Regions from separate parts of the Pseudomonas sp. E141 genome, predicted to be linked through region 2. Evidence: predicted binding sites of a transcription regulator. Region 2 holds the regulator's gene; each other region holds the start of a gene.
What was found. The regulator FliA, encoded in region 2, starts transcription of late flagellar genes. The targets are predictions, from matches to a motif close to CTAAAGTTTNNNNNNNNNNNGCCGNTAA.

Region 1 (7,560 bases), 570 kb from region 2:
GCTTGCCCACCATGTTTTGCATGGCGTTGAGCACCATGCCGGTTTCGTCCTTGGAGCCGCTTTCGATTTTCGCGTTCAGGTTGCCTTCGGCCAGTTGCTCGGCAACCAAGGCCGCCTGTTTCAGGGGGCGGGAAATGATCCGGGAAATGAACAGTGCCAGGCCCAGGCCCACCAGCAGGGCGGCAACCAGCACGGCGATGATCGACAGACGCGCATTCTCATACAGTTCCGTACCATGGGCGCTGGCCACGTCGGCCCCGGCGGCATTGAGCTCAACCAGTTTCTGCAGGTCGGCGGTCACCAGGTCGAAATGACGTTTGGATTCGCCCTTGAGCAACGTCTGGGCTTCGTTGAGCAGATTTTGTCGGGACAGTGCGAACAGGTCTTTGCTAACGGCCAGGTACGCGGCCCAGTCACTGCGGGCAGTGTCGAACAGCTGGCGATCTTCGGCACTGGACAGCAGTTTTTCATAGGTCGCCAGACGCGTTTCGAAACCCTGCTTGGCTTCGTCCGCTTCTTTTTCGATGGCCGTGCGCTCCTGCTCGGAGTCAGCGGAAATGTGGCGATTTTCCTTGAGGCGATAGTTCGCCGCGTAGAAGCGCATGCCCGAGGCGGCGCGCATCGAAGTCATCCAGTTTTCGCGGATCTCGATGGTTGTGCCGTTGACCTCGTTGAGTTGGATAATCGAGAACACCCCCATGACGGCGGTCAACGCGAGTACCACCAGAAACGAGGTGATCAGTTTGGTGGCGATTCTAAGATCGTAGAACCATTTCATTGGGAAGTACCTCTCCATGGAATTGCTAAAGCGTCAGCGAGCAGTGGCTTGTTGTGATTGAGTCGAGGTGTAGCGGTTGTCTATTTGGGCGATCTGCGTGAGCAGCGCCGGCACGTCGAGAATCAACGCCACAGCGCCGCTGCCCAGGATCGTCGAGCCGCTGATGCCGCGCAGCGCGCCGAACAACTTGCCCAGGGGTTTGATCACGGTCTGGAATTCACCGAGCAGGTCATCCACCACCAGCCCGGCCTTGAGTTCGGCGTAGCGCACCACCACCACGTTCTGCCGGCGCGAGGCCGGGCCTTCGTGGTTGAAGTGATCGCGCAGGTACACCAGCGGCAGCACTTCTCCGCGCAGGTCGAGGTAGCCTTGTTCGCGGCTGCAAACCCCGTCGTCCTCGCTCAGCTCGATGCATTCCTGAACCATGTCCAGGGGAATGACGTACGTGGACTGGCCGATGCCCACCAGAAAGCCATTGATGATCGCCAGCGTCAGCGGCAGGCGGATGCGCACCACGGTGCCCTGGCCCGGTTGGCTGTCCAGGTCGACAGTGCCGCGCAGCAGGGTAATGTTGCGCTTGACCACATCCATGCCCACGCCACGCCCGGAAAGGTTGGTGACGGCCTGGGCGGTGGAGAAACCCGGCTCGAAGATCAGGTTGTAGATTTCCTGGTCGGTGGGGCTGGCGCCAAGGGCAACCAGACCACGTTCCTGGGCTTTTTCCAGGATCCGGTCACGGTTCAGGCCGGCGCCGTCGTCGGCGATTTCCAGCACGATGCTGCCTGAGTCGTGATAGGCATTGAGGTGCAGATGACCTTTGGCCGGTTTACCGGCCGCCAGCCGCGCCTCGGCGGTCTCGATGCCGTGGTCCATGGCGTTGCGCAACAGGTGCATGAGCGGGTCACCGATTTTTTCCACCACGGTTTTATCCAGCTCGGTTTCCGCACCGCTGATGATCAGGTCGATGTCCTTGCCCAATTCCTGGCTGACATCGCGCACCACCCGGCGGAACCGGTTGAAGGTTTCGCCAATGGGGATCATGCGCAGACGCAAGGCGCCGTCGAGAATCTCTTCCACCAGCCCGGACACCGTTGAAGTCGATTCCTGCAACGAGTCGTCGTTGCAGTGGCGGGCCAGCAGGCTGGCGCCGGCGCTGGCGATGACCAGCTCGCCCACCAGGTTGATCAACTCGTCGAGCTTGTCGGCGTTGACCCGCACATAGGCGCCGTCCTTGGCCTTGCCGTCGCTGGTCGTCGGTTGCTTGTCGGGCGAGACCTGAGCGGGCATGCGCGCAGCCGAACGCTGGTCCGGCATCAGTTCGCCGGTGGTGACCATTGCCGTGTTGGGGTCAGCCTGCTCTTGAGTGGTTGCAACCAGCCCGGTGTTCATCTGCGGCACGGGGTCATCAATGGCGACGATCTGGATCTGGCAATCTTCGCGCACGAAATCGAAGACTTCGTTGATCGCCCCGTGGCCGGCAGCCGAACTGAACTCAATGTCGAACCCCAGGTAGCAGGACTCGGCATCCCAGGTTTCGGCCGAGGGCATTGCGTCGGTCAGCGTGGTGATGTGGATGATCTCACCGAGGGTTTGCAGGTAACGCAGAAATGACAGCGGGTCCATGCCGTTGCGGAACACCTCCGGGCCAAAACGCAGGGCAATATGCCAGAGGCGCGTTTCGGCGGGCGCTTGTGTGTCGCTTGCTTCGGCGGGCTTCGGGGCTTCGGCAGGCGAGGGCGCCTGATATTCCTGAAGGATCTGGCACAGCTCCATTTCCCGGGCCAGGGCCGGGGGCGCCAGTTTCGCGCCCTGGTTGGCCACCACATTGATCAGCTCCAGCATGTGATCACTGGACTTGAGCAGCACGGCGATCAGGCCGGCGTCCACTTCGACGCTGCCATTGCGCAACCGATCGAGCACGTCTTCGACGATGTGGGTGAAACTGACGATGGGTTCCAGGCCGAACAGCCCGGCCGATCCCTTGATCGTATGGGCCGCCCGGAAGATCGCGCCAATAGCATCATCGTCGCCCGGGTCGCTTTCCAGTTGCAGCAGGGACTCTTCCATCGCCTGCAACTGTTCCCGTGCCTCGACGATGAACGTTTGTTGTGCCTGATCGAGATTGATGCTCACGCTCATATCCTTTGTCGTGTCCGACGTGTTGCGAGGTCTCTATACAACCAGGTTGCACAGGGCGAGTGTTTCCGTGACGGCCTTGCTGTGGCCCGTTATTTCCAGGCGGGTACCGGCCTTGGGAGCCTCGCGCTGGACCATCATCAGCAGTTGCAGGCCGGCGCCGTCCATTTCCGTAATCTGCGACAGATCCAGCGCCATGCGCGGCGTCGCCCCCAGGCGCGGCAGCAACTGCGCGGCGAGGTCGGCGGCGGTGTAGATCGTCAGCTCGCCGTCGATCTGCACCTGCGCGGTGTCGTCCTGTGTTTCGTACAGCAAGGGCATTTCACTCTCCGCGAATCAAGGAAGAATCAGCTTGGACACCGCCGCCAGCATCTGCGCCGGCTGGAACGGCTTGACCACCCAGGCCTTGGCACCCGCCGCCTGGCCCTCGAGTTTTTTCGACTCCTGGGATTCGGTGGTGAGCATGATGATCGGCGTGAACTTGTAGCTGGCCAGCTTCTTGACCTCCTTGACGAAGGTGATGCCGTCCATGTTCGGCATGTTCACGTCACTGATGATCAGGTGCACCTTCTGGCCATTGAGCTTGCCCAGTGCATCCTTGCCATCGCTGGCCTCGATCACGTCGTAGCCGGCACTTTTCAACGCGATGCCGACGACCTGCCGGACGCTCGCTGAGTCGTCGACAACCAATACACTTTTAGCCATGAACGGCTCTCCTAGAAGAAGGTTATTTCCTGTGAATTCTGTTGCGTGCCCGATTCGCCGTGATGGTTGCGGCGTTGTTCTTCGGTGGCGTATGTGGTTTCCATGCGCGCCAGCCATTGGCGGGCATCGATGGAAACGGCCTGGTCGGGCGACTGACTGGCCTGCTGCATATGCACATGCAGGTCCTCGATGTTGTCGCGCACGTGGCTGAGAATCTGGCTGACCCGATCCTGGAATTGCAGGTTGACCAGCACTTCGGTGAGCTCGTCGCGAATACCGAAGCTTTCCTGCTGCAGCAGGTCGGCCGATTCGGCCAGCCGCCCGGTGACGCTCTTGAAGCGTTCCAGCACGCGCTGGATGCTGTCCTCGGAGACGCTGACCGACTGGCTGTCCTGATCCGCGCCGCTGGAGGCGGCCTGGACCAATTGAGTGATGGCGCTATTGATGATGTCGACCTTGGCCGACATCTGCTGGCCAGTCTCGCTGGACTTGCTCGACAGGCTGCGCACGGCGTCGGCCACCACCGCAAAACCGCGCCCGGCTTCGCCCGCACGGGCGGCTTCGATGGCGGCGTTGAGGGCCAGCAAGTTGGTTTGCGCGGCAATGGCCGCGACATCGGCGGCCATGGTCCGCAGCTCGCCGGTGTAGGCGGTGAGGTTGCGCACCTGGGCCAGGGTTTCATCGCGGCTGGCCTGGGTGGCTTTCAGGGAGTCGATGACCTGGACCAGCTCACCTTCGCTTTGGGCCAGCACCTGCACGGCGCCGCCACTGCTGTTGCCGGCCAGCTCACCGGCGGCCAGTTGCGAAGCTTGCACGGTATCTTCCAGGCGTGAAGAGATGCCGGTGAAGCGATTGGTCAGCGAGACGATCGCGGTTTCGGTCTGCTGCCGGGAGCTTTCCACCTGCTTGGCCCAGATCGGCATGGCACCGAGGATGACTTCGTTGAGTTGCGCGCTGGCCTTATGGTTCAAGTGGTCGGCGGCGTGTAGCGCGTGATGGGCAATGGCGGCGGCGACGGCTCTGTCGATCTGCTGGTGCTGGGCGCGGGCAGCCCACACGCCGACCCCGGCGCCAATGGCCAGGAGCACGGCACACAACCCCAGGTTTTGTGTACTTGGGCCGTTGAGAACCAGCAGGACGACGCTCGCGATCAGGGCCACAAACAAGCTGGACCAAAGGATGCGCGGCGGAGTTTGGGAATGGGAATGACCGTGTGAATACGACGTCATGGTTCGGTCCTTGAACAGTGTTGCTAACAGGTTATTTACGAATAACTGGTTATCTGCGACCCCACCCCGGACTTTAAGACCGGTCGTCCGATTCCGGTATGGCCGAGGGCGTTGACCTGCCCAGTGAGTGGCACTGTGCTATCTGAGATTAGACGCAGTCGCTGAAATGTCGAGGCGCCCTGACGAACAGATGAGTCGCCCACAACCCCTTGCGCCTTGCTCCCACAGATTCCCTCACCACCATCCGGGAATAAGCTAAATTACCCCGCATCGGATTTTGAACCTCCCATCACGAGCCCTCATGCCCACCCAGCCTCTCTGGAAAATCTACCTTCTGTTCCTGGCCCCCATGGTCCTGTCCAATTTCCTGCAATCGATGTCCGGCACGCTCAATAGCATCTACATCGGCCAGATGCTCGGCACCCAGGCATTGGCGGCGGTATCAGGCATGTTTCCCATCCTGTTTTTCTTTATCGCGCTGGTGATTGGCCTGGGCGCGGGAGCAGGGGTATTGATCGGGCAGGCTTACGGCGCCGGGGAAACCGGCACGGTGAAGGCGATTGCCGGTACCACGTTATTGCTGGCGGCGATCATCGGGCTGGTGGCGGCGGTGCTCGGCACCGTGTTCGCGCGCCAGGCGCTGCAGGGGCTGGGGACGCCGGCCGATGTGCTGGAGGACGCGGTGTCCTATGCCCGGGTGATGATGTGGATCCTGCCGATACTGCTGGTGTTCGTGGTGTTTACCCAGTTGCTGCGCGGGGTGAGCGATACGCTGTCGCCCATGCTGGCCTTGCTGGTGTCCACCAGCGTCGGGCTGCTGCTGACGCCGGCGCTGATTCGCGGCTGGCTGGGGCTGCCGCAGATGGGCATCGAGAGCGCGGCGCTGGCGGGGCTGGTGGGTACGGCGTCGGCCATGGTCATGCTCGCGTGGCGCCTGAACCGTCGCGAGCACGCCCTGGCGCCGGACCGGGCGTTGTTCGCGGCGATGCGCCTGGACATGGACATCCTCGGCAAGGTGCTGCGCATCGGCCTGCCCACGGGGTTGCAGATGGTGGTGATCTCACTGTCGGAGCTGGTGATCCTGGCGCTGGTCAATGGCCACGGGTCCCAGGCCACGGCCGCCTATGGCGCGGTGACGCAGATCGTCAATTACGTGCAGTTCCCGGCGTTGTCGATTGCCATCACCGCCTCGATCCTCGGCGCCCAGGCCATCGGTGCCGGGCGTCTGGAGCGTCTGGGGCCGATCCTGCGTACCGGGCTGTTGATCAACGTCTGGCTCACCGGTGGGCTGGTGGTCTTGGGATATCTGTTGTCTCACTGGCTGCTGGGGCTGTTCATCACCGACCCGGCGGCGCGAATCCAGGCCGAACATCTGCTGCACATCATGCTCTGGAGCCTGCTGGTCTTCGGCTTCCAGGCGGTGGTCGGCGGCATCATGCGCGCCAGCGGCACGGTGCTGATGCCGGTGGCGATTTCGATCTTCTGCATCGTCGGCGTTCAGCTGCCAGTGGCCTACCTGCTGGACGCGCAGTTCGGCCTGCAAGGGGTATGGATGGCGTTTCCGGTGGCTTACTTGAGCATGCTGGTGTTGCAGACCCTGTACTACAAGATGGTCTGGCAGCATCAGCGGATTGAGCGGTTGGTGTAGCTCTGCGCTTTCTGACACAACAAAAAACCTGTGGGAGCGAGCCTGCTCGCGATAGCGTCGGCACATTCGGCATCGATGCGCGCTGACTCACCGCCATCGCGAGCAGGCTCGCTCCCACAGGGATTCGGTGCCTGGCGATGTTACAGTGGCCGGCATTCTCCTACCGCCATCACCGAGGATTTCGATGTCTGCCCGCCCGCCCTCCAGTGTTTCCTATCGCGCCTTCCTCTTCGACATGGACGGCACGCTGCTCAATTCCATCGCCGCGGCCGAGCGGATCTGGACGCGCTGGGCCCTTCGTCACGGTGTGGAGGTGGCGAGCTTTCTGCCGACCATCCACGGCGTGCGCGCCATCGACACCATTGCCCGCCAGCGCCTGCCAGGGGTAGATGCCCTGGCCGAGGCCGAGCAGATTACCCGCGAGGAAATCGAAGACGTGGAAGGTGTGGTGCCGGTGCCCGGTGCTGCAGCATTTCTCAACAGCCTGCCGCCCCTGCAGTGGGCCATCGTCACCTCGGCGCCCATGGCGCTGGCCTTGCGGCGCATGGAAGCGGCCGGCATTCCACGTCCGGCGGTGATGGTCACCGCCGAGGATGTGAGCGACGGCAAACCCAATCCGGCCTGTTATCGACTGGCAGCGGAGCGCTTGCAAGTCGCCCCCCAGGACTGCCTGGTGTTCGAGGATGCCGAAGCGGGTATCAAGGCCGGCGAGGCGGCGGGAGCGGATGTGTGGGTGGTGACGGCGACGCATACGCATCCGGTGGCCACCCCCCATCCGCTGATCAAGGATTACCGTGGGCTTGGCCTTGAGGTGGATGAGGCCGGACGGATGCGACTGAACCCGACGCTGTGATCGCAGCAGACCCCCTGTGGGAGCGAGCCTGCTCGCGATAGCGTCGGCACATTCAGCATTGATGCAATCTGATCCGCCGCCATCGCGAGCAGGCTCGCTCCCACAGTTGGATCTGTGGTGATCGTTGAATCAGTCAGGTCACCACGCGATAGCACGGTTCATACGCCGCGCCGCCCGGCAGTTTCATGCGGTGCTGGGCGACGAAGGCCTG
Region 2 (7,560 bases):
CCATCGCCGGCCTGCTGATCCTCTTCATCAACCTGATCGGCGGTATGGCTGTCGGTATCTTCCAGCACGGCATGACATTCGGCGATGCCGGCAAGGTTTACGCGCTGTTAACCATTGGTGACGGTTTGGTGGCGCAATTGCCATCACTGTTGTTATCCACAGCTGCCGCGATCATGGTGACCCGTGCGTCCGGCTCCGAAGACATGGGTAAGCAGATCGGCCGGCAGATGTTTGCATCGCCCAAGGCGTTGGCCGTTGCAGCCGGACTGATGGCCGTGATGGGCCTGGTCCCCGGGATGCCCCATTTCTCGTTTCTGAGCATGGCCGCATTGGCGGCGGGTGGCGCCTACCTGTTCTGGAAGAAACAGAACGTACAAAAGGTTCAGGCTCTGCAGGAGGTCAAGCGTCAGCAGGAACTGTTGCCGTCGCCGGCTCGTGCCATGGAAACCAAGGAGCTGGGCTGGGACGACGTGACGCCGATCGACATGATCGGCCTGGAAGTCGGTTACCGTCTGATCCCCTTGGTGGACCGCAATCAGGGTGGTCAATTGCTCGCGCGGATCAAGGGTGTGCGCAAGAAGCTGTCCCAGGACCTGGGCTTTTTGATGCCCACTGTACATATTCGTGACAACCTCGATCTGGCGCCAAGTGCCTATCGCTTGACGCTGATGGGGGTGATCCTGGCCGAAGCCGAGATTTACCCGGACCGTGAACTGGCGATCAACCCGGGACAGGTCTACGGTTCGCTCAACGGCATTACCGCCAAGGATCCGGCTTTTGGCCTGGAAGCGGTATGGATCGAAATCAGCCAGCGGGCCCAGGCCCAGTCCCTTGGCTATACCGTGGTGGACGCCAGTACCGTGGTCGCGACCCACTTGAACCAGATTCTGTACAAGCACTCCAGCGAGCTGATCGGTCACGAAGAAGTCCAGCAATTGCTGCAAGTGCTGGCCAAAGGCTCGCCGAAGCTGGCCGAAGAGCTGGTGCCTGGCGTGGTTTCGTTGTCGCAATTGCTCAAGGTGTTGCAGGCGCTGTTGGCTGAGCAGGTGCCGGTGCGCGACATTCGCAGCATTGCCGAGGCTATCGCCAACAACGCTTCCAAGAGTCAAGATACCGCCGCTCTGGTGGCTGCGGTGCGGGTTGGCGTATCCCGCGCAATCGTCCAAAGCATTGTAGGCACTGAGTCGGAGCTGCCTGTGATCACGTTGGAGCCAAGGTTGGAACAGATATTGCTCAATAGTCTGCAGAAGGCAGGACAAGGCTCGGAAGAGGGCGTTCTGCTGGAGCCAAGCATGGCCGAGAAGCTGCAGCGTTCGCTGATCGATGCAGCCCAGCGGCAGGAGATGCAAGGCCAACCGGTGATCCTGCTGGTGGCCGGTCCGATTCGCGCGATGCTTTCGCGATTCGGGCGCCTCGCGGTCCCGGGGCTGCATGTGCTGGCGTACCAGGAAATACCGGACAACAAGCAAGTGACCATCGTTGCGACAGTAGGGCCCAACGGCTGAGGTAGTGGTTTATGCAAGTGAAGCGTTTTTTCGCCGCCGATATGCGTCAGGCCATGAAGCTGGTTCGTGACGAGCTGGGCGCTGAAGCCGCCATCATCGGCAACCGTCGGATCGCCGGCGGTGTCGAGCTGACGGCGGCTCTGGATTACAAATTGTCGGCGCTGGCCCCACGTGTTCCCAACATGGAACTCGAGGATGAGCTGCGCAAGACCCAGTCGCGCATCGCCAGTGCCCAGGCCGAATTGAGCTTGCGCAGCAGTGACGGCGAAGCCAGCGCGGGCACCAATCGTCAATTGTTCGCCGGCCAGCCTCTGACCGCTGGATTGCCGTTGACCGCTGCTGAGCCACTGGTCGAGCAGGCCAAGGCCGAGCCGCGTCGTCCGGCGCCGGTTCAGGCTGCCTCAGGCGGTGGCGTCGACCCGCGCGCCCTGGACTCGATGCGCTTCGAACTCAACAGCCTGCGTGAACTGATGGAAGTTCAGCTCGGCTCCCTGGCCTGGAACCAGTTGCAAGGCAACCGTCCGGCCCAGGCAAACCTGTGGCGTCGCCTGCAACGTATCGGCTTGTCCGGCCCGTTGTCCCGCGACCTGCTGGCGCTGATCAACGATATCGAAGAACCTCGTCAGGCCTGGCGCATGTTGCTGGCGCACCTGGCGCGGATGATCGCCACACCGGAAGTCGAGCCTCTCGAAGAAGGTGGCGTCATTGCCATGGTCGGCCCGGCCGGCATGGGCAAGACCACCACCCTGGCCAAGCTCGCGGCGCGTTATGTACTCAAGTACGGCGCCCAGAGCATCGCCCTGGTGAGCATGGACAGTTTCCGTATCGGTGCCCAGGAACAACTCAAGACCCTTGGCCGGATCCTCAATGTGTCGGTGACCCATGTGGATCCGGGCCAGTCCCTGGCCCAGGCGCTGGAACCGCTGCTGCGCAAGCGCGTCGTGCTGATCGATACCGCCGGCCTGCAAGCCAGCGATCCGGCCCTGCGCATGCAGCTTGAAAGCCTGGCCGGGCGTGGGATCCGGTCAAAAAATTATCTCGTGTTGGCAACCACCAGCCAGAAACAGGTTCTAACCGCCGCATACCACAGCTACAAACGCTGCGGGCTGGCCGGCTGCATCCTGACTAAGCTGGACGAAACGGCAAGCCTGGGCGAGGTGTTGAGCCTGGCGATCGGTCATGATTTACCGGTGGCCTACCTGACCGACGGGCCGCGGATCCCGGATGATTTGCATCTGCCGCGCCGTCATCAACTGGTCAGTCGTGCCGTGAGTGTGCAAATGCAGGAAGAACCCAGCGAAGAAGCCATGGCTGATATGTTCGCTGATATCTACCACAGCCCGACCAAGCAGGTCGGCTGAGGTAATCATGAATATTTTTTGTACCTACATCGATGGTCTGCCATGCATTGTTCCTTCATGCGAGCGCGCAGCCAGTAATGTGGCCTCCGTCTAAGTAAGACAAGGTAAAGAACGAACATGGGCAGCATGCATCCCGTACAGGTGATCGCGGTGACCGGCGGCAAAGGTGGCGTCGGCAAGACTAACGTGTCAGTGAACTTGTCCCTGGCTCTGGCAGAGCTTGGCCGACGGGTCATGCTGCTGGACGCCGACCTGGGCCTGGCGAACGTCGACGTGCTGCTGGGGCTCACGCCCAAGCGCACGCTGGCGGACGTGATAGAGGGCCGCTGCGAACTGCGCGACGTGCTGCTGCAAGGGCCGGGCGGGATTCGCATCGTGCCGGCTGCCTCGGGCACCCAGAGCATGGTTCACCTGACCCCGGCTCAACACGCCGGCCTGATCCAGGCCTTCAGCGACATCGGTGACAACCTCGATGTGCTGGTGATCGACACCGCTGCCGGTATCGGTGATTCGGTCGTCAGTTTCGTACGCGCTGCCCAGGAAGTCTTGCTGGTGGTCTGCGACGAACCGACGTCCATCACCGACGCCTATGCCCTGATCAAGTTATTGAACCGTGACTACGGCATGAACCGCTTCCGCGTCCTGGCCAACATGGCCCAGAGCCCGCAGGAAGGTCGCAACCTGTTCGCCAAGTTGACAAAGGTCACGGATCGTTTCCTGGACGTCGCCCTACAATACGTCGGCGCTGTGCCCTACGACGAAAGCGTACGCAAGGCCGTCCAGAAGCAACGTGCGGTTTATGAAGCCTTTCCCCGTTCCAAATGCGCACTGGCGTTCAAGGCTATTGCCCAGAAGGTTGATACCTGGCCACTGCCAGCCAACCCTCGCGGGCATCTGGAGTTTTTCGTCGAGCGTCTCGTGCAACAAACAGCAGGGCCCGTGTTATGACAGCCAGCGGTTACAACCATCTCTACAAGAAATCGGCACGGGACGCCCAGTACGAATTGATTGAGCGATACGCGCCTCTGGTCAAGCGTATCGCCTATCACTTGCTGGCGCGGTTGCCGGCCAGTGTCCAGGTTGAAGACCTGATCCAGGCGGGCATGATCGGCCTGCTCGAAGTGTCGAACAAATACGACGCGAGCAAGGGCGCCAGTTTCGAGACCTATGCCGGTATTCGCATTCGCGGGGCGATGCTCGATGAAGTCCGTAAGGGTGATTGGGCGCCGCGTTCGGTGCATCGCAATACCCGCATGGTCAGTGACGCCATTCGCGCCATTGAAGCTAAAACCGGGCGTGACGCTAAAGATCACGAGGTTGCGGCCGAACTCCAATTGAGTCTCGATGATTATTACGGGATTTTGAACGATACCTTGGGCAGTCGCCTGTTCAGTTTCGACGACCTGCTGCAGGACGGCGAACACGAAGGGCTGCACGAGGACGGCGCGAGTGCTCACATGGAGCCATCGCGTGACCTGGAAGATGAGCGTTTCCAGAGCGCGCTGGCGGATGCGATTGCCAATTTGCCGGAGCGTGAGCGACTGGTCTTGGCGCTGTACTACGACGAAGAGCTGAACCTCAAGGAAATCGGTGAGGTCCTGGGTGTCAGCGAATCGCGGGTCAGCCAGTTACACAGCCAGTGCGCGGCCCGTTTGCGGGGGCGTTTGGGGGAGTGGCGAGCGCGCTGACAGCAGTGTGGGGACACTGCGAACGAGGCTGGCCTGGCATGTGCTGAGCCAGTCTTTCTCTGTTGTCCTCCAGACCGTTGTCGAGTGTTGTGCCGGATTGATTGAAATGGCGCGTTCAGGTGCTGGGCGCGTTTAAGACTGCTTGGAGGTCGAATTGGACAAGAACATGAAAATCCTCATCGTTGATGACTTCTCAACGATGCGGCGGATCATAAAAAACCTGTTGCGTGACCTTGGGTTCACCAACACGGTCGAGGCCGACGATGGCACCACTGCCATTCCGGTTCTCAACAGCGGAAGCATCGACTTTCTGGTGACTGACTGGAACATGCCCGGCATGACCGGTATCGACTTGCTGCGCCACGTGCGCGCCGACGAAAAACTCAAGCACCTTCCGGTGCTGATGGTCACTGCCGAAGCCAAGCGCGAGCAGATCATCGAAGCGGCCCAGGCCGGTGTGAACGGCTACGTGGTCAAACCCTTCACGGCCCAGGCGTTGAAAGAGAAGATCGAAAAAATCTTCGAACGCATCGGTTAACGGCGCCACGGGGGAGCTATGGATAACGAATCTTCAATGGGTGATTTCGAATCGACCCTGAAAAAACATGCCCGCGAACTGGTCGACAGCCTTGAGAAAGGCCGCTTTGGCGATGCGGTTCAAATGATCCATGAGCTCAACCAGACCCGTGACCGCGGTCTGTATCAGGAAGTGGGCAAGCTCACGCGTGAACTGCACAGCGCGATTGTCAATTTTCAGATCGATCCGAACATGCCGCAGGCCGAGGAGGTCTCGCAGATCACCGACGCGACCGAGCGTCTGGGTTATGTGGTCAAGCTGACCGAGGCCGCGGCCAACCGCACCATGGACCTGGTGGAGAACGCAACGCCGCTGGTCAATGGCCTGAGCGATGAAGCCCAGGCCTTGAGCACCGACTGGGGTCGCTTCATGCGGCGCGAAGTCGGGGCTGAAGAGTTTCGCGAGCTGGCCCGTCGGGTCGACGGTTTCCTGACGCGCAGTAGCGCCGAGAACCGCGCCGTGGCGAGCAACCTCAACGACATTCTGCTGGCTCAGGACTATCAAGACCTGACCGGCCAGGTGATCAAGCGGGTGACCCAACTGGTCACCGAAGTGGAAAGCAACCTGCTCAAACTGGTGTTGATGGCCAGCCAGGTAGACCGCTTTGCAGGCATCGAACACGACCGTGAAGCGATGCTCGCTGAAAAAGATCCACAAAAACATCTCTCTCAGGGTGAAGGTCCGCAAATTCATGCCGATAAAAGAGAAGACGTTGTGTCCGGTCAGGACGATGTGGACGATTTGCTGTCCAGCCTTGGATTTTAGGTTTTAGACCTCTAGGAGCACCCATTAATGAGCTTCGGCGCCGATGAAGAGATCCTTCAGGATTTCCTGGTTGAGGCCGGCGAGATTCTAGAGCAACTGTCCGAACAGCTGGTCGAGCTGGAAAGCCGACCTGATGATGCGGATCTGCTCAATGCAATTTTTCGCGGTTTCCACACTGTAAAAGGAGGCGCCGGCTTCCTCCAGCTCAATGAGCTGGTGGAGTGCTGTCACATTGCCGAAAACGTGTTCGACATCCTGCGCAAGGGTGAGCGTCGCGTTGACTCGGAATTGATGGACGTGGTGCTCGAAGCGCTGGATGCGGTCAACAGCATGTTCAGTGAAGTGCGCGAGCGCTCGCCGATCACCGCTGCTACGCCTGAGCTGCTCGCCGCGCTGTCGCGCCTGGCCGAGCCGCAGTCGGCTGACGAAGCTGCACCGGTAGCCGCGCCAGTGGTTGAGGAACCGGTCGCCGAGGAATCAGGCGACATCACCGATAACGAATTCGAACAACTGCTGGACTCGCTGAACGCCGTCAAGGCTCAAGCCCAGGCTCCGGCAGCGCCTGCTGCCCCGGCTGCGCCGGCCGCCGATGCCGCCGCCAGCGATGAAATCACCGACGCCGAGTTCGAGTCGCTGCTCGATCAGCTTCACGGCAAGGGCCAGTTCGCCGTGGATGCCGTCGCCCCCCCGAGTGCCCCGGCCGCCCCGAAAGCGGCGGGCGACAACTCCGATATCACCGACGATGAGTTCGAGGCTTTGCTCGATCAGTTGCACGGCAAGGGTAACTTCGCCGTGGACGCACTGGATTCGGCTATCGCCTCCGCGCCGACCCCAGCCAAGCCTGCCGCCGCAGCAGCGGGCAGCGACCTGATCAGCGATCACGAATTCGAATCACTGCTCGACGAACTGCACGGCAAGGGCAAGTTCAGCGAAGTCGGCACCGCCTCAACAGCCACTGCGCCTGCCGCCACTGCCACAGCGGCTGCGCCAGCGGAGAAGGCCGCGGCCAAACCCGCCGCCAAGGCACCGGAACCGAAGGCTGAGACACCCAAGCCTGCTGCCGCTGCCCCGGCGCCAGCCCGCGCACCGGCGGCCGCGCCGGCGGAAAAGCCGGCCAGCGAAGCCGAGACCACTGTACGGGTCGACACCGCTCGCCTGGACGAGATCATGAACATGGTCGGCGAACTGGTGCTGGTGCGTAACCGCCTGGTGCGCCTGGGCCTCAACAGCCAGGACGAAGCCATGGCCAAGGCCGTGTCGAACCTGGACGTGGTCACGGCTGACTTGCAGACGGCGGTCATGAAGACCCGGATGCAGCCGATCAAGAAAGTCTTCGGGCGCTTCCCGCGCCTGGTTCGCGACCTGGCACGCCAGCTCAAGAAAGAAATCAACCTGGAACTAGTGGGCGAAGAGACCGACCTGGACAAGAACCTGGTCGAGGCTCTGGCCGATCCACTGGTCCACTTGGTGCGCAACGCGGTCGACCACGGTATCGAGTCGCCGCAAGAGCGCGAAGAGTCAGGCAAGCCCCGCAGCGGCAAGGTGGTATTGGCCGCCGAGCAGGAAGGCGACCACATCCTGCTGTCGATCTCCGACGACGGCAAAGGCATGGACCCGAACGTACTGCGCTCCATCGCGGTGAAGCGCGGTGTGATGGACAAGGA
Region 3 (7,560 bases), 3.0 Mb from region 2:
AGGTGCAGGGTAGCCTGGACATGATGAAAGGCGTGGTCAGCCTGCCCCACGGTTGGGGCCATGCCCGGCCGGGCGTGCAGATGGCCATTGCCAGCGCCCAGCCCGGTTCGAGCGCCAATGACCTGACCGATGACTGTCAGCTGGATGAGTTGTCTGGCAATGCAGCGCTCAATGGGGTTCCGGTGAAGGTGGTGGCTGCGTGAATTTGTCTCTCGGGGAGACCGAGCAGCGTGCTCGGCTTTCCGTTACAATGCGCCACCGTGTCGACAACTGAAGTCGCAAAGTTTAAGCCGAGGTGCTCCGTGGATATCATCGAAACGATTAAAGACCAGATTGCCAACAACACCATCCTGCTTTACATGAAAGGCTCGCCGAATGCGCCACAGTGCGGCTTCTCGGCCAAGGCTGCTCAGGCTGTGATGGCGTGTGGCGAGAAGTTTGCCTACGTGGACATCCTGCAGAACCCGGAAATCCGCGCCAACCTGCCCAAGTACGCCAACTGGCCAACTTTCCCGCAACTGTGGGTGGCCGGTGAGCTGATCGGCGGTAGCGATATCATGACCGAGATGGCGGCCGACGGCTCTTTGCAGGCCACGATCAAGGCTGCTGCCGAAAAAGCGGCTGCGAACAAGACAGAAGCCTGATTCACGGACAAACAATGTGGGAGCGAGCCTGCTCGCGATGAGGGCGTGTCAGTCAACGTGTTGTGACTGATAGACCGCTATCGCGAGCAGGCTCGCTCCCACAAAGGTTTTGCGCTGTGGCCTGGAAATCCAGGCAATAAAAAGCCCCGCCTCTGGAAAGAGGGCGGGGCTTTTTATTGGCTTGCTTTTGGGGAAGTTACTCTTCGCCCATCTGCGATTGCAGGTAGTTCTCAAGACCCACTTTGTCGATCAGGCCCAGTTGGGTTTCCAGCCAGTCGATGTGTTCTTCCTCGGACTCGAGGATGTCTTCAAGCAGTTCGCGGCTGCCGAAGTCGCCAACGCTCTCGCAATGGGCGATGGCGACTTTCAGGTCGGCGTGGCCGGCACGCTCGATCGTCAGATCGCACTTGAGCATTTCCTGAGTGTGTTCGCCGATGTGCAGCTTGCCCAGGTCCTGGACGTTCGGTAGACCTTCGAGGAACAGGATGCGCTTGATCAGCTTGTCCGCGTGTTTCATCTCGTCGATGGACTCGTGGTACTCGTGCTTGCCCAGCTTGTTCAGGCCCCAATCCTCATACATGCGCGCATGCAGGAAGTATTGGTTGATCGCGACCAGCTCATTGGCGAGGATCTTGTTGAGATGCTGGATGACTGTAACGTCGCCTTTCATGGTGAGGGCCTGCCCTGTAATAGCTGTGTATAGGGCTGAGTTTGAGCCGCACACTGACGAGTGTCAAACCTAAGTTATTGAATAATAAATGAAAATTAATCGGAATAAGAATGTTTGTGTTCCGCGTCTAGAGGCTAAGCGCTTGATTTAAAGGCATAAAAAAACCGGACATTGAGCCCGGTTCTTCAAGAAGCTGGATTTAAGCGGCAGTAAATTCTACCGGATAGGGAATCGAGGCCTGGGCCGTTTGCATTTTGGCAAGGGTTTCGCGAACCACTTCCTTGGCCAGGCACGCACATTTGCCGCATTGGCTGGCTACGCCGGTGGCCTGGCGGACTTCGCGGTAGCTGCAGCAGCCTTCATAGATCGCTTCGCGGATTTGTCCGTCGGTGACGCCAGTGCAGAGGCAAACATACATAAGTAAGAACCGTCGCTGGTTGTGACTCAATTGAGACGGATCTTAATGTTAACGAGAATGATTGTCAAAGTGGTTTCTGAAACCCTTGGGCCAGAGCTGACGAACGGTTTTTTATCCAGGGCCAATGAGGGGGCATGCCAAGGGAAAGGATTTTTGGACTCGCCGAAAAACCGTTGAAGACAGTCCAAATTCGCGGTGTATGATGATCGGCCCTTGCAAGCGGGTTCGTGTCACAGGGCTGTCGCCTGAGGGTGGCAGGCTGGCCCGGACCTTGTTTTCACGTTATTCACCAGGAGATATCCAATGAGCGTACTCGTAGGCAAACAAGCCCCTGACTTCACCGTCCCGGCCGTGCTCGGCAACGGCGAAATCGTCGACAGCTTCACCCTGTCCTCGGCCATCAAAGGCAAATACGGCCTGGTGTTCTTCTACCCGCTGGACTTCACCTTCGTCTGCCCATCCGAGCTGATCGCGCTGGATCACCGCATGGACGACTTCAAGGCCCGCAACGTTGAAGTGGTTGCCGTTTCGATCGACTCGCACTTCACCCACAACGCCTGGCGCAACACGGCTATCAACGCTGGTGGTATCGGCCAGGTGAAATACACCATGGCTGCCGATATGAAGCACGAAATCGCCAAGGCCTATGACGTTGAGTCCGAAGGCGGCGTGGCCTTCCGTGGCGCGTTCCTGATCGACGACAAGGGCGTTGTCCGTTCGCAGATCATCAACGACCTGCCACTGGGCCGTAACATGGAAGAGCTGATCCGTCTGGTCGACGCGCTGCAATTCCACGAAGAGCACGGCGAAGTGTGCCCAGCCAACTGGAAAAAAGGCGACAAGGGCATGACCGCATCCCCTGAAGGCGTTGCCGCCTACCTGGGCGAGCACAGCGACAAGCTGTAAGCGCAACAGGCACAAAAAAACCGGCCCTCGATGGGCCGGTTTTTTTATGGGGAAGGATTTATCCCAATTGTTTAAAAACACCAGAAACAGCTGTGGGAGCAAAGCTTGCTCGCGATACAGGCGCCTCGGTATCTCTGGGATACCGTGTCGTTTTCATCGCGGGCAAGCCTTGCTCGCACCGTCCTGATGCTTACTCAGCACATCAGTCGTCGAAATCCTGCCAGCCACCCATTTCTTTCCAGCGATTGACGATGCCGCAGAACAGCTCGGCCGTCTTCTCGGTGTCGTAGCGGGCCGAGTGGGCTTCACGGCCATCAAAGTCGATGTCGGCCGCCTGGCAGGCCTTGGCCAACACGGTCTGGCCGTATGCCAGGCCGGCAAGGGTCGCGGTGTCGAAGCTGGAAAACGGATGGAACGGGTTGCGCTTCATGTCAAGGCGCGCCACGGCGGCATTGAGAAAGCCCAGGTCGAAGCTGCTGTTGTGGCCGACCAGGATCGCCCGTTTGCAGCCGTTGGCCTTCAGGGCTTTGCGCACGCCTCGGAAGATGTCGGTCAGGGCCGTCTCTTCACTCACCGCCATGCGCAATGGGTGATCAAGCTTGATCCCGGTGAACTCCAGGGCTGCCGCCTCAATGTTGGCGCCTTCGAACGGTTCGACGCGGAAGAAATAGGTGTGATCAGGGAACACAAAACCTTTTTCGTCCATGCCAATGGTGGTCGCAGCGATTTCCAGCAGCGCATCGGTGGCGGAGTTGAAACCGCCGGTTTCTACGTCGACCACGACCGGCAGGTAGCCCCGGAAGCGGGCTGCCATGGGGTGACGGGCAGCGCCCGAACCACCGTTGCCGTCCAGCTCGTCGTCGAAATGATCTTCACTCACACACTTTCCTCCAGCAGGCGCCAGCGCAGTTTTTCACCGGCGCGCAGCGGGATAACAGTCAGCTCGCCAAAAGGCAGGCTGGCGGGGGCGGTCCACTCGTCGCGAACCAGGGTAATACGATCAGTGTTCACCGGCAGGCCATAGAAGCGCGGGCCGTGGAGGCTGGCGAAGCCTTCGAGTTTGTCCAGCGCATTGCGCTGCTCGAACGCCTCGGCATACATCTCGATGGCGGCATAGGCGGTGTAGCAGCCAGCGCAACCGCAGGCCGCTTCCTTGGCGTGCCGGGCATGGGGCGCCGAGTCCGTGCCGAGGAAGAACTTGGCGCTGCCGCTGGTGGCAGCGTCGAGCAAGGCTTCTTGATGGGTGTTGCGCTTGAGGATCGGCAGGCAATAGAAGTGCGGCCGGATCCCGCCCACCAGCATATGGTTGCGGTTGTACAGCAGGTGATGTGCGGTAATGGTCGCGCCAACGTTCGCCGAGGCTTCGTTGACGAACTGCACGGCATCACCGGTGGTGATGTGTTCGAACACCACCTTGAGCGTCGGGAAGCGTTCCACGACGCGACGCATGTGCTCATCGATGAAGATTTTTTCGCGGTCGAACACGTCGACGTCGCCACGAGTGACTTCACCGTGGATCAGCAACGGCATCCCGACTTCGGCCATGGCCTCCAGCGCCGGGAAAATCTTGTCGATGCTGGTGACGCCGGAGTCCGAGTTGGTGGTGGCGCCGGCGGGGTACAGCTTGGCGGCATGGACGAAGCCGCTGGCCTTGGCCTCGCGTATTTCTTCGGGCTGCGTACGGTCGGTGAGGTAAAGCACCATCAGCGGTTCGAAACGGCTGCCGGCCGGGCGTGCGGCCAGGATTCGCTGGCGATAGCCGTCGGCCTCGATGGCGTTGCGCACTGGCGGAACCAGGTTCGGCATGATGATTGCGCGCCCGAAGGTGCGCGCGACATCGGCGACGGTATGGGTCAACACAGCACCATCGCGAAGATGAATATGCCAGTCGTCGGGACGCAGCAGGGTCAGGCGGTCGGACATTGGGGGGCTTCCAGGCGGGTCAAACTCTGGGGAATGCTACCGGAAAAGACCGATTCAGGCACCCGCTATCAAGTTCTGGCGCAAGTTACCGATAGCTCCTACAGGTGTGCCACGAATCCGTAAGGCGCCCCGGACAGGCGTCATACTCTCAACGTGTGTCGATCTTTGTATAAAAGCCATTGGAGCCGCCCGTGCGCCAGCGTTATTTAGCCTTGCTCAGTGTGTTTGCCAGCCTTCCCGCCATGGCGCTCACTTTCCAGACCCGTCTGGAGAGCATTGAGTGGACGGTCGAAGGCGACAAGTTCGAGTGCCGGCTGAGTCAGCCGGTCACCGATTTCGGCAGCGGCGAATTCGTGCGCCGGGCCGGCGAGCAGGCGATCTTCCGGCTCAAGTCCCATAACCCGATGCTCGGTGGTGGTTCGGCCATCCTGCTGGCGGCCGCCGCGCCTTGGCAGCCGGGACGGGGCGACATCAACCTGGGCTCGGTCAGGCTCGGCAGCGGCGATGTGCTCTTCAACAGCTCTCAGGTCCAGGCGGGCCGCTTGATCAGCGGGCTGATGGAAGGGCGCAGCCCAGTGGTACGGCGTAACACGGGGGACGGGCGGGTTTCGGAAGTCCGGCTGCTGCCCGTGCGCTTCAACAAGGCCTTCAGTGATTACCAGGGCTGCGTGGCAAAACTGTTGCCGAAGAATTTCGAGCAGGTGAAGCAATCCCAGATCGGCTTTCCCGGCGAAGGCGTTGAGCTCGATGCCCGGGCCAAGGCTCAGTTGCAGGTGATGATCGACTTCATCAAAGCCGACCCGACCGTCAACCATGTCGAACTCGACGGTCACTCCGACAATAGCGGCAATCGATTGACCAATCGTGAGCTGTCTCGTCGCCGTGCCCTGGCGGTCCAGGACTTCTTCAAGGCCAACGGCTTTCAAGAGTCGCAGATCACCGTGCGGTTCCACGGCGAACGTTACCCCCTGGTGCCCAACACCAGTGCCGCCAACCGCGCCAAGAACCGTCGTGTGGCCGTGCGCCTGGAGCGTGTGGCGGTGCCTGAAGCGCCGGCACCGCAGGCTACACCCGCCGCGCCCCCTGCCAAGGCTCCGACGCCGACCGCGACACCGGCCCAGCCCACTGCAGCCACCGCCGCGCGGACATCCTGACCCGTGAGGATCGTCGCGCGCTCGACATAATCTGTCGCTTCGTCGTCATAAGCTGTCGCGCCCCTGTAAATTATCCGCGCTGGACGTTAAACTTCTCGGCTTTCCGTACAACCCGTGGAGTGATGGCATGGCGGACGTAAACAAGGTCGTTCTGGCGTATTCCGGCGGCCTGGACACTTCGGTGATCCTCAAGTGGCTGCAGGACACTTATAACTGTGAAGTGGTGACCTTCACCGCTGACCTGGGGCAGGGCGAAGAAGTCGAGCCTGCACGCGCCAAGGCTCAGGCCATGGGCGTCAAAGAGATCTACATCGATGACCTGCGCGAAGAGTTCGTCCGTGACTTCGTGTTCCCGATGTTCCGCGCCAACACTGTTTACGAAGGCGAGTACCTGCTGGGTACCTCTATCGCCCGTCCGTTGATCGCCAAGCGCCTGATCGAAATCGCCAACGAAACCGGTGCCGACGCCATTTCCCACGGTGCCACCGGCAAGGGCAACGATCAGGTGCGTTTCGAACTCGGTGCCTATGCCCTCAAGCCCGGCGTGAAAGTCATCGCGCCGTGGCGCGAGTGGGACTTGCTGTCCCGTGAAAAGCTGATGGACTACGCCGAGAAGCACGCCATCCCGATCGAACGCCACGGCAAGAAGAAATCCCCGTACTCAATGGATGCCAACCTGCTGCACATCTCCTATGAAGGCGGCGTGCTGGAAGACACCTGGACCGAGCACGAAGAAGACATGTGGCGCTGGACCGTCTCCCCGGAGAAGGCTCCTGACACCCCGCAATACCTGGAGCTGACCTATCGCAACGGCGATATCGTCGCGCTGGACGGCGTGGAAATGAGCCCGGCCACCGTGCTGGCGACCCTGAACCGTATCGGTGGCGAACACGGCATCGGTCGTCTGGACATCGTCGAGAACCGTTATGTCGGCATGAAGTCCCGCGGCTGCTACGAGACCCCGGGCGGCACCATCATGCTGCGTGCTCACCGCGCGATCGAGTCGATCACCCTGGACCGCGAAGTGGCTCACCTCAAAGACGAGTTGATGCCCAAGTACGCCAGCCTGATCTACACCGGTTACTGGTGGAGTCCGGAGCGCCTGATGCTGCAACAGATGATCGATGCCTCCCAGGTCAACGTGAATGGCGTCGTGCGCCTGAAACTGTACAAGGGCAATGTCATCGTCACTGGGCGCAAGTCTGATGACTCCCTGTTCGATGCCAACATCGCGACTTTCGAAGAGGACGGTGGCGCTTACAACCAGGCCGACGCTGCTGGCTTCATCAAGCTCAACGCCCTGCGCATGCGCATCGCGGCGAACAAGGGTCGCAAGCTGTTCTGATCCTGGCTCCATGAAAACGGCCTGCCATGTGCAGGCCGTTTTTTTTGGGGGACCCTTTCCCCTGTGCTGCTCGTTCGTTGTGGCGCTGTTTTGCGCGTTTGGATCGATCGGCCTCGGCCAGGCCTTCCGGTGCCCGGGGGATAACCAAAATGAACAGTCGTCGCTGTTTTTTCTGTGGATGAACAGTGATCAGCCATCCTTTGCCCTTGGGCGCCCGGCGGGAAAACCGTGCGCGCCGACAGCTCGAATCATCCATGATTTTCATGAAGTGTTTGCTCTTGCGAAAATCCGAGGGCGAATATAACGAGCGATAGTTAAAGTTCAGGGTGATAAAAAAAAGAAATAATAGATAGAACGGAAAGCTGATCAGAAACCAAAGATAGTATTCACGGTCCTGATCGTCGAGGAAAGGCAGGGAGATGGCTGCCGAAGTCTCGGACAAAGTTGCGAATATAGCGATTAGCGTCATGGGGTTGGTGATGATTTTCGAAGGTTTGTTC
Region 4 (7,560 bases), 970 kb from region 2:
TCGGTGATGGCCGTGACGGTCTGATCGGTTTCCGAGGCGTGGCGCATCAGGATTTCGCTGGTGTGGGCTGAGGTCCGTTGCAGGTTGTCCAGGCTTGTCGCCATGGCGCCGGTCGCCTGGGTGACTTCGCCGATCATGTTTTGCAGGTAAACGATGAAGCCGTTGACCGAATGACCGATCGCCCCCAGTTCATCCTCGGCGCGGATGGTGATGCGCCGGGTCAGGTCGGCATCGCCGGTGGACAGCGCATCGATGTTGCTCTTGAGTGTCTTCATGCGGTTGGTCAACTGACGGATCGCGTACAACTGCATCAACACCAGCAGGATCACCATCGGGATCTGCAGCAGGCTTAACGTGCTCAGTACATCGTCGCGCTGGGCGGTGATCAGGCGGGTTGGCAAGGCGGTAGCCAGGAACCACGGCGAACCTTCGATAGGCCGCATGAAAAAGGTACTGGCCTCACCCTTGTTATCAAATTCGACCCGCTGCAGCGGCTGGTCTCGTTGGGCCAGGCCGGCCTTTACCTGTGCGGCGAAGGGCGAGGTTGCCGCCAGTTCGCTGATGTTCTTCAGCACGATGGGGCCGCTGATGCGCGAACTGTTGCTGATGATCTTGCCATCGCCTTCCACGATCAGCATCTCGGCGCTCAGCTCGGCTTCCTTGCGTGCTACCAGCTCATTGAAGAAGCCCAGGGTCACGTCGATGGTGGAAACGCCATAAGGCGCGCCGTTCTTCTGGATGGACATGGCGCAGTTGGTCCGCGGCTCAGCGCTGGCGTCGTCTTTATAGGCGGCGGCCCAGGCGCACTTGCCGGCGGGTGTGGCCATGCCGCCCTTGTGCCAGGGTTGATCGTAATAATTTGGCGCCGCGTCGCTGTTCCAGAAGGTATTGACCACTAGTTTGCCCGAGGCGTCGCGGTGCCAGAACGTGCTGAATTTGCTACGTCCTTCGGCCCGCTGATTAGGCAGCGGCCAGATCCCGCCACCAAAGACTTTCAGCTCGCCGTACTGATCCACCAAGCCAGGCAGGACCCTGTCTATGGCATCGCTGTCGAGCAGCGGGATGGTCTGGGTGATGCTGCGTTGCTGCGCCTGGACCTTGTTCAATTCCCCCTGGATCTGCTCGGCCACTTCGCTGATGCGATTAAGCGCCACTTGCTCTTCGGTGTGGCGCAGTTTGGGCGCGACGAGATAGCTGATACCCACGACGGTCAGGATGGACAACAACAGGATGAATGAAATCAGGAACAGCGTGTAGCGCGCCTGAATGGTGCGAAATGCGGGCATGTGGGAATCCTTGCTCGAAGGCGTCTTTCGGGAGCTGGCGCAATGGCCTGACTTATTTTTATCGGCCCGTCGCTGGACAGCTTGAGGGGTGCCCACATAGCAAACATTACCGCTGATCGGGAAAGATCGCAGCGTGAACGCCGCGATCTTCCAGCATTTCAGCGCGACTTTTTTGCGTGGCCACAGCGCCGAAAACTCCGTTTTTACGCCGCCGAACCTGCCTGGGCGCTCCTCCAGATGTGCCCTTGGGCTTGCACTTGTTCGTGGAGCCGTTGCATCGGCTCCGAATGCAAGGTGAGCGGGCGATCCAGGGCGCCACGGTGAAACAGCGCCTGCCAACCGGGGTCGCCTTCGGCAGGCATGATCCCGGTGAAGATGAATCCGGCGTCCATCAATCGTTGGTAATCGTCGGCAAATTGCTGACGCAGTCCGAGTCGCACTGAAAGCGACCAATGGGCCGGCAAGCGCAGCAGTTGCCCGGCCAGGCGAAGGCCTATGTACCCAGCCACAATGTCGATTCTTCCGGGCAGCTGTCGGATTTGAAAAGGCTGTACCGAAGGCAAGGGCGCCTCGAGCGAGGTACCAAACAGCGATGCCAAGGGTTGCGTCAGCCATTGGCATGCCGCGGGCCATTTGAGGTGCGGCAGCGGGCGGCGATGGCCGCTGACCACTTGGCTGCCGACCACGATGGTTTCGGCGTGGACCGTGGCGAAAGGTGAGGGCACATGGTCAGGCAGCAGCCCGGTGTCATGGAACCCCAGGCGTTGTGCCAGACGCTGGCTGTAGCAATGGCTGGTGACTTGCTTGATCGACAGCCTGGCAAGCCCGAGGTCCTGGCAGCTGTCGAGTAATTTCTGCCCCAGGCGCGTCGCAATCTGGCCGCCCTGCATCGCGGGGTCCACCGCGATCAGGGCCAGTTCCGCGTCTTCACCATCGGCCGTCTGCCGACACAATGCGGCATGACCGACCACGCGCTCATCCTCCACGGCGACCATGGAGTGCCAACGGTTCAGCAGGTTGTGCAGGCCAATCATGTGTGGCAGGTAGACGTCTGGTGAGACGTAGTGATCGCCGTAAACCCGGCGGAACAATTCGCTGGTTCCGACGCCATCCGTGGGCCTGAACGGTCGGATGACCACGCTGCTCATCCGGCGTGCCTCGCTGTCAACGGAGCATAGGTGCGGCGGTCGATGATCGACAGGTGCTTGCCAGAGCGTGGATGGCGTTCCAACGCTTGCAAGGCGCAGGCCTGGACGTGCAGGTCGAGTTGGTCGATACCCGGATACTGTTTGGTCAAAGCAGCTTTCAATGTGTTGGAGAGTGACTGGCAAGCCTGGGTTTGCCCGCCAGGCACCCACTTGAGCAACACGCGGTCGTTGTTCTGTGCGTGCTCGATGATCAATTGCCACTGAAGGTCACCGCCAATGCTGCGGATGATGTCGCTGATTTCCTGCGAAAACAGCGAGAAAACGCCTACCCGCACTCGCTGGCTTTTCGCGCTGCGGCCCTGAAGCGCGAACTTGCGTCGCGGGGTACCAACCGGCTCGCGCCAGCACGCTCGGTCGCCCACCGGATACCGCACGATGGGCATCAGGGTCCGGGTGAGGTTGGTCACCACCAGATTGCCGGGCCGATCGCACGCCTGGATGACCTCACCGCTCAGTTCATCGATGATCTCCACCCGTATCTGTTCGCCGAACACGCGGTGCTCGCCCAGGTTGCAGTCCGGTGCGCTGGCGCCCACCAGCCCGGCGTCGACGCTGGCATAGCCGATGGAGGCGAAGCGTGCCTGTGGGAAGGCGCGCTGCAACGCGGGCAACTGGCTGTCGAACAGGTTTTCTCCGCCGAACAGCACGGTGGTGATGCCGGGCAGCGTTCGCCCCTGTTGATCCAAATGGTCGGCAAACGCCAGCAGGTGCGCGGGCACGCCGGCCAGCACATTGATGCGGTGGCCGGTTACGGCCTCGGTCAGCACGTCGAGATCCACCGCCCCGGTGAACGGGAATTCGGTGATGGCTACATCGACTTTGCCAAGGGCGCCATGAATGAACAGGAAACTGGCGTACAGGTCTCCGGAAAAGAACAGGTTGGCGATTCGATCACCAGCCCTCAATTGCCCTGACAGGCTCTGACCGAAGCAGTTGAGCATCCGCTGCCATTCAGCGTGGGTGTACACAGACAGTTTTCCCTGACTGGTCGTGCCACCGGTTTTGTAGATCAGTGCGTCTTCGACTTTGCCGGTCAGTACGTCCCAATGGTCCAGGTCATGACTGCCGGCCCAATAGTCGGCGACGTCGACAATGGGGACATCCTCCAGAGCGCAATTCTGCGCGGGTAAATGCCGTAAAGACTTGCGGTAGAACGTTGAATGCGTACGAATATGGGCGAGCCATTGTTCGAATGGTAAAGAGGTGCTCATCAGGGTTCTCTCGGACTCTAACGTCCGCTTATTCAATTACACGGGAAAACAATCAAGCGGTGAGTCTGCGATCAATCACCAGCGGTACTTTGCCGCTGTGTTTGTTAGGTTCGAAACTTGTTGCTGGACAGGATTGCACGTCCAGTACAAGCATTTCGGACTCCACCAGCGTGGACAGCAGTTCGAGGCCCATGACCTGGCGCCGAACTGTTTGTGCGTCGCCATCGGCGCGAATCAGCAGGCGTTCGCAGCCGCTGCTGTGGTAATCGAGTACGATCTGAATGGCCGTTTGTGCCTGCTCAGCCAGCTCGCGGGTATTGATCAGGTACGTCACGATGCGTATCAGGGCGCCGTGGCGCTGGCGCAACTCGAACCGGGGTGACTCCAGGCCACACGAGCAGGGAGCGGTGAGCCAGCGCCCGCAATCACCAACTTCGTAGCGGTGAAGGGGCTGCGCTTGGCGTCTGCGCGAAGTGAACAGCAGCCGTCCGGTTTCCCCTGGTTCGACTGGAGTGTCCTGTTCCAACTGGACGATCTCCAAGTGTTGAATGTCCTCCATGAGATGGAACACGCCCTCGCCGCCAGCAGCGCAGGCATGGCCAAGGGGGCCCGCGTCGACGCTGCCATAGATGGCTGAGCGAATACTTGTCACGCCGCAGTCCTCAAGCAACTGACGGCAGCCTGGCCCCAGGTGCTCGCCGCCCAACATGACTTTGCGCACGCCGCCGTAGCCTTGAAGGGTTTCTCGCTGGCTGGAAAACAGGCGCTGCAAGGTACTTGGCATGCCAACCAGGGTATTGACCTTGTGAGCGACGATCATCCGTGCGATCTCTTCAAAGTCCGCATCTGACGTCGCACCCATGGGGTAATGCACGGCGTTCATGTGCTCCAGTATTTTCGAGAAGCTGAAGAAGCCACCGTAGAGGTTGCCGCCATAAAACAGATTCATCACCCGATCCTTCGTCGGATCCAGACCGGCCGCGCGCAGTCCGTCGGCGGCGGCCCGCATGTGGCGATCAAAATCGCGGTAGCTGTAGGGCGACAGCACCGGTGCGCCGCTGCTACCACCTGAGCGGAAGAACAACTGGGCCTGGGGTGCGGCAGGCAGCGCCAGGAATGCCGCTTTGTCCATGATCGGCGTCGAGGGTGAAATAGGTGTCGTGGTCGGCGGGGCGTCCAGTGTCACACGATGACTGGCGACCTCAGGTTCAAGACCGACCGATACCCGACGACTCAATCGTTGCAGCGCGTAGACGCCGTCGTGAGGCTCGCCCTCGTAGCCTTGCTGGATGTCTGCGGTTGCCGAAATGCGGGTCACGCCGGCGGCTAATACGCGACGTGCCAGCTCAGGCGCCCGTTGCGGTTCACTGATCAGCGCGCAGCTCTGCAACACGTTTCGCCAGGGCAGCAGGGTTTCGGTGATCAGCCCATGGGGCACCGGTCGTAATAAAAGCGTGCGAAACAGTGGCGATGGCAACAGGTCGCGGTGATGCTCCCAAATAATACGCCAGCCGTGGCCTTCCCAAATCTGGCCGGTTTGTCCTGCAAAGCTGTGGTCAAGTCGGGCAAGTGCCGTGCGGGTGGTGATCTCGCACGCTTCGGCTGCACTGGTTTCCAACGCCGGCCATTGTCCGGTGCGTCGTTCAAATGCACCAGCCAAGGCGTTACCCAGTGCCAGCATCTGGGCCGGCTCGTCGCTGTCCACCAACAGCCACTGGGGGCTGGAACAGGCTTGCTGATCGAGGCGGCAGACCTCATCCACCAGACTGTCCAGCGCCTGCTCGTTGGCGGCTTGCGGCGTGACATAGGCGAAGCTGATGCGATGTCCCCAATCGATCCAGCGGCAGCCGCTTGGAAGCTGGTCACGCATGGCCTTGAGTGCTGTCTCGCCACCCCAGGCGCTGACGCCCTGGGCCAGCGCGAAGAGACGCCGGCACTCGTGGTAGGGCACTGGCAGCACCGCAACGTAATCGCGCAACTGGCCGCTTGGGTCGCAATCGAGGAACGTCGCCAGCACCCGCGCCGTCAGGTCTGCATCGCGCGTGCTGGGTCGCAGCCAGTTGACGTTGCCCGCCAGCAGGCTTTCCAGTGCCGCGAAGAACCCCAGCAGCGGAGCATTGCCGGGGGTGACATGCACCACCAGCCCCAGGGGTTGCCAGCTTTCGAAAGGGCCATCGCTATAGTCGATTCGGCGCAGCGAGCGCGCGTCCGCCCCCAGCTCCCGTTCGAGTTTGCGGCTCAAATGCTTGCGTTCGCAGAAGGCGATCAGTGCCTGGCGCTGGTCGTCGTCCAGGAACGGAGTTTGTTCTGGGACCCGCAGCATTTGTGCGAACGCCTGCGCACAATCGAGCACGCTATCGCTGGGGGGCGGTGCGTCCAGAAGAGCAGGCAGTTGCGTCTGCAGGCGCTCAAGGGCTGCATCGAGTGGCAGATCAGCGTGCAGTTGGCCATTGATGAGATACATATCAATTCTCCTTGATCAATTCGGAAGCGGCCATGGCGCAGCTTCGGCTGGCACTGGTGCCGGCCCGACCATGCAGCTCGAACCATTGGGTGTTCAGGCCGCACTCACAATTGGCCGGATGCAGGGTCGCCAGGTCGCTCATCACCACGGCATGGGCGGGACTGGAAGAGATGTAAGGCGAGACGAACGACAACAATCCCGCCTCACCGAAGGGCTGGACGCTGAAGTTCGAGGGGTGACGTATGAAAGCTTTCGAATAGATCGGCACATGAAACCTGTGGTGCGCACATTCGATGTACGGCACGGCGTGCTCGACGGCACCGTAACCGTCGCGGCAGCGGTGCGCTTCAATGCCCAGTTGCCGGGTGATGTGTTCATAGACCTCGTGGCGGGGGATCTCCTGGGCGGCCTGTTTTTTCCAGCCGCCTCCCAGAAATACCAGGGAGTCGGGGGCAAGTTTGAGGTTCGGCGTCGCAGTTTCACGCATGCGCTCAAGCGCATGACACAGCAGCGCCGGGAAGCCAAAGATCCGCACCGGCAGGCCCTCTTCGGCGAACTCCTGAAGGGTCCGGATCGCGCCAAAGACATCGAACTCATGACCTTTTCCGGTGCGCCGCAGCGCATGAAAAATCCGATTGGCCGGCGCGAAGCTGCGCAAGAACTGGTCTGTATGAGCGGTGCCGACGTGATTGACCTTCTCCGGTTCGTGACTGAACAACAGGTAGTTGCAGGGCGAATCCGGCGTGAACCAGCCGTAATGTTCAAAGATACGCGCCACCATGCCCTGGGCCGCGGCCATGCTGCGCTCGTCGTAGCGCATGCGGCTTTTCTGACCGCTGGTGCCGGAGGATGTCAGCTCTAGCGCGTTCTCGCCGGTGGGGCTGAGCAACAAGCGCTGCTTGAAGTAATTGGCGTAGATGGGCGGCAAGCGCGACCAGTCAGTCAAATGCTCCAGATCCTCTACCGCCAGGCCGTTGGCGTTGAGCCAGTGTTCGTAGCCAGGGGTGTGGTGGCAATGGAACAGGCTGATTTGGGCCATGGCCCGATCAAACAGACCAGCAGGTACCGAATCGGGATCGTAAGGCTGCGCCAATGCACACAGCGCATCGGCGTGGGGAAAATGAATCATGGGTAACGTTCCTCAGGGAGGGGATTTTCAGACGTGAGCGGCCGGTTGCGACAGGAACAGACGCAGCGCCACAAGGCAGCTGAGCCCGGCAATGCCGACCATCAAGGCAAAGGCGTTCAGGCTTGTTCCGGCGCCCAGCAGCGCGAGCAGTGAGCCGGCGGTGCTCATCACTGCGATGGAAATCATCCCGACCATGGCCGAGACCAGCCCTTTGCTGTCGTCGCTGGCGAACAGCGCCAATCGATACAAGGCCGCGTTGCCC

Region 1: GKKCFE_RS08960 (methyl-accepting chemotaxis protein) is a predicted target of FliA. The motif match lies at 4,898-4,925, and genes of this name have one in related genera.
Region 3: GKKCFE_RS19690 (flagellar protein MotY) is a predicted target of FliA. The motif match lies at 4,629-4,656, and genes of this name have one in related genera.
Region 4: GKKCFE_RS10670 (methyl-accepting chemotaxis protein) is a predicted target of FliA. The motif match lies at 1,345-1,372, and genes of this name have one in related genera.

What each region holds. Positions count from the first base shown of each region.
Region 1 is NZ_CP084024.1:1,966,402-1,973,961, forward strand. Features, by position in the region: gene GKKCFE_RS08940 (methyl-accepting chemotaxis protein) at 1-778, opposite strand, end outside; gene GKKCFE_RS08945 (chemotaxis protein CheA) at 812-2,911, opposite strand; gene GKKCFE_RS08950 (STAS domain-containing protein) at 2,951-3,235, opposite strand; gene GKKCFE_RS08955 (response regulator) at 3,251-3,619, opposite strand; gene GKKCFE_RS08960 (methyl-accepting chemotaxis protein) at 3,631-4,848, opposite strand; gene GKKCFE_RS08965 (MATE family efflux transporter) at 5,150-6,496, shown strand; gene GKKCFE_RS08970 (HAD family hydrolase) at 6,681-7,349, shown strand; gene ppnN (nucleotide 5'-monophosphate nucleosidase PpnN) at 7,483-7,560, opposite strand, start outside.
Region 2 is NZ_CP084024.1:1,392,724-1,400,283, forward strand. Features, by position in the region: gene flhA (flagellar biosynthesis protein FlhA) at 1-1,505, shown strand, start outside; gene flhF (flagellar biosynthesis protein FlhF) at 1,517-2,866, shown strand; gene fleN (flagellar synthesis regulator FleN) at 2,984-3,814, shown strand; gene fliA (RNA polymerase sigma factor FliA) at 3,811-4,554, shown strand; gene GKKCFE_RS06360 (chemotaxis response regulator CheY) at 4,721-5,092, shown strand; gene GKKCFE_RS06365 (protein phosphatase CheZ) at 5,111-5,896, shown strand; gene GKKCFE_RS06370 (chemotaxis protein CheA) at 5,924-7,560, shown strand, end outside.
Region 3 is NZ_CP084024.1:4,389,276-4,396,835, reverse strand. Features, by position in the region: gene GKKCFE_RS19725 (molybdopterin oxidoreductase family protein) at 1-203, shown strand, start outside; gene grxD (Grx4 family monothiol glutaredoxin) at 303-644, shown strand; gene bfr (bacterioferritin) at 841-1,314, opposite strand; gene GKKCFE_RS19710 (bacterioferritin-associated ferredoxin) at 1,514-1,732, opposite strand; gene GKKCFE_RS19705 (peroxiredoxin) at 2,036-2,638, shown strand; gene rnt (ribonuclease T) at 2,841-3,518, opposite strand; gene pyrC (dihydroorotase) at 3,515-4,561, opposite strand; gene GKKCFE_RS19690 (flagellar protein MotY) at 4,753-5,715, shown strand; gene GKKCFE_RS19685 (argininosuccinate synthase) at 5,843-7,060, shown strand; gene GKKCFE_RS19680 (hypothetical protein) at 7,008-7,560, opposite strand, start outside.
Region 4 is NZ_CP084024.1:2,360,915-2,368,474, forward strand. Features, by position in the region: gene GKKCFE_RS10670 (methyl-accepting chemotaxis protein) at 1-1,286, opposite strand, end outside; gene GKKCFE_RS10675 (GNAT family N-acetyltransferase) at 1,490-2,434, opposite strand; gene GKKCFE_RS10680 (phenylacetate--CoA ligase family protein) at 2,431-3,705, opposite strand; gene GKKCFE_RS10685 (acyl-CoA reductase) at 3,758-6,169, opposite strand; gene GKKCFE_RS10690 (LuxE/PaaK family acyltransferase) at 6,171-7,298, opposite strand; gene GKKCFE_RS10695 (MFS transporter) at 7,326-7,560, opposite strand, start outside.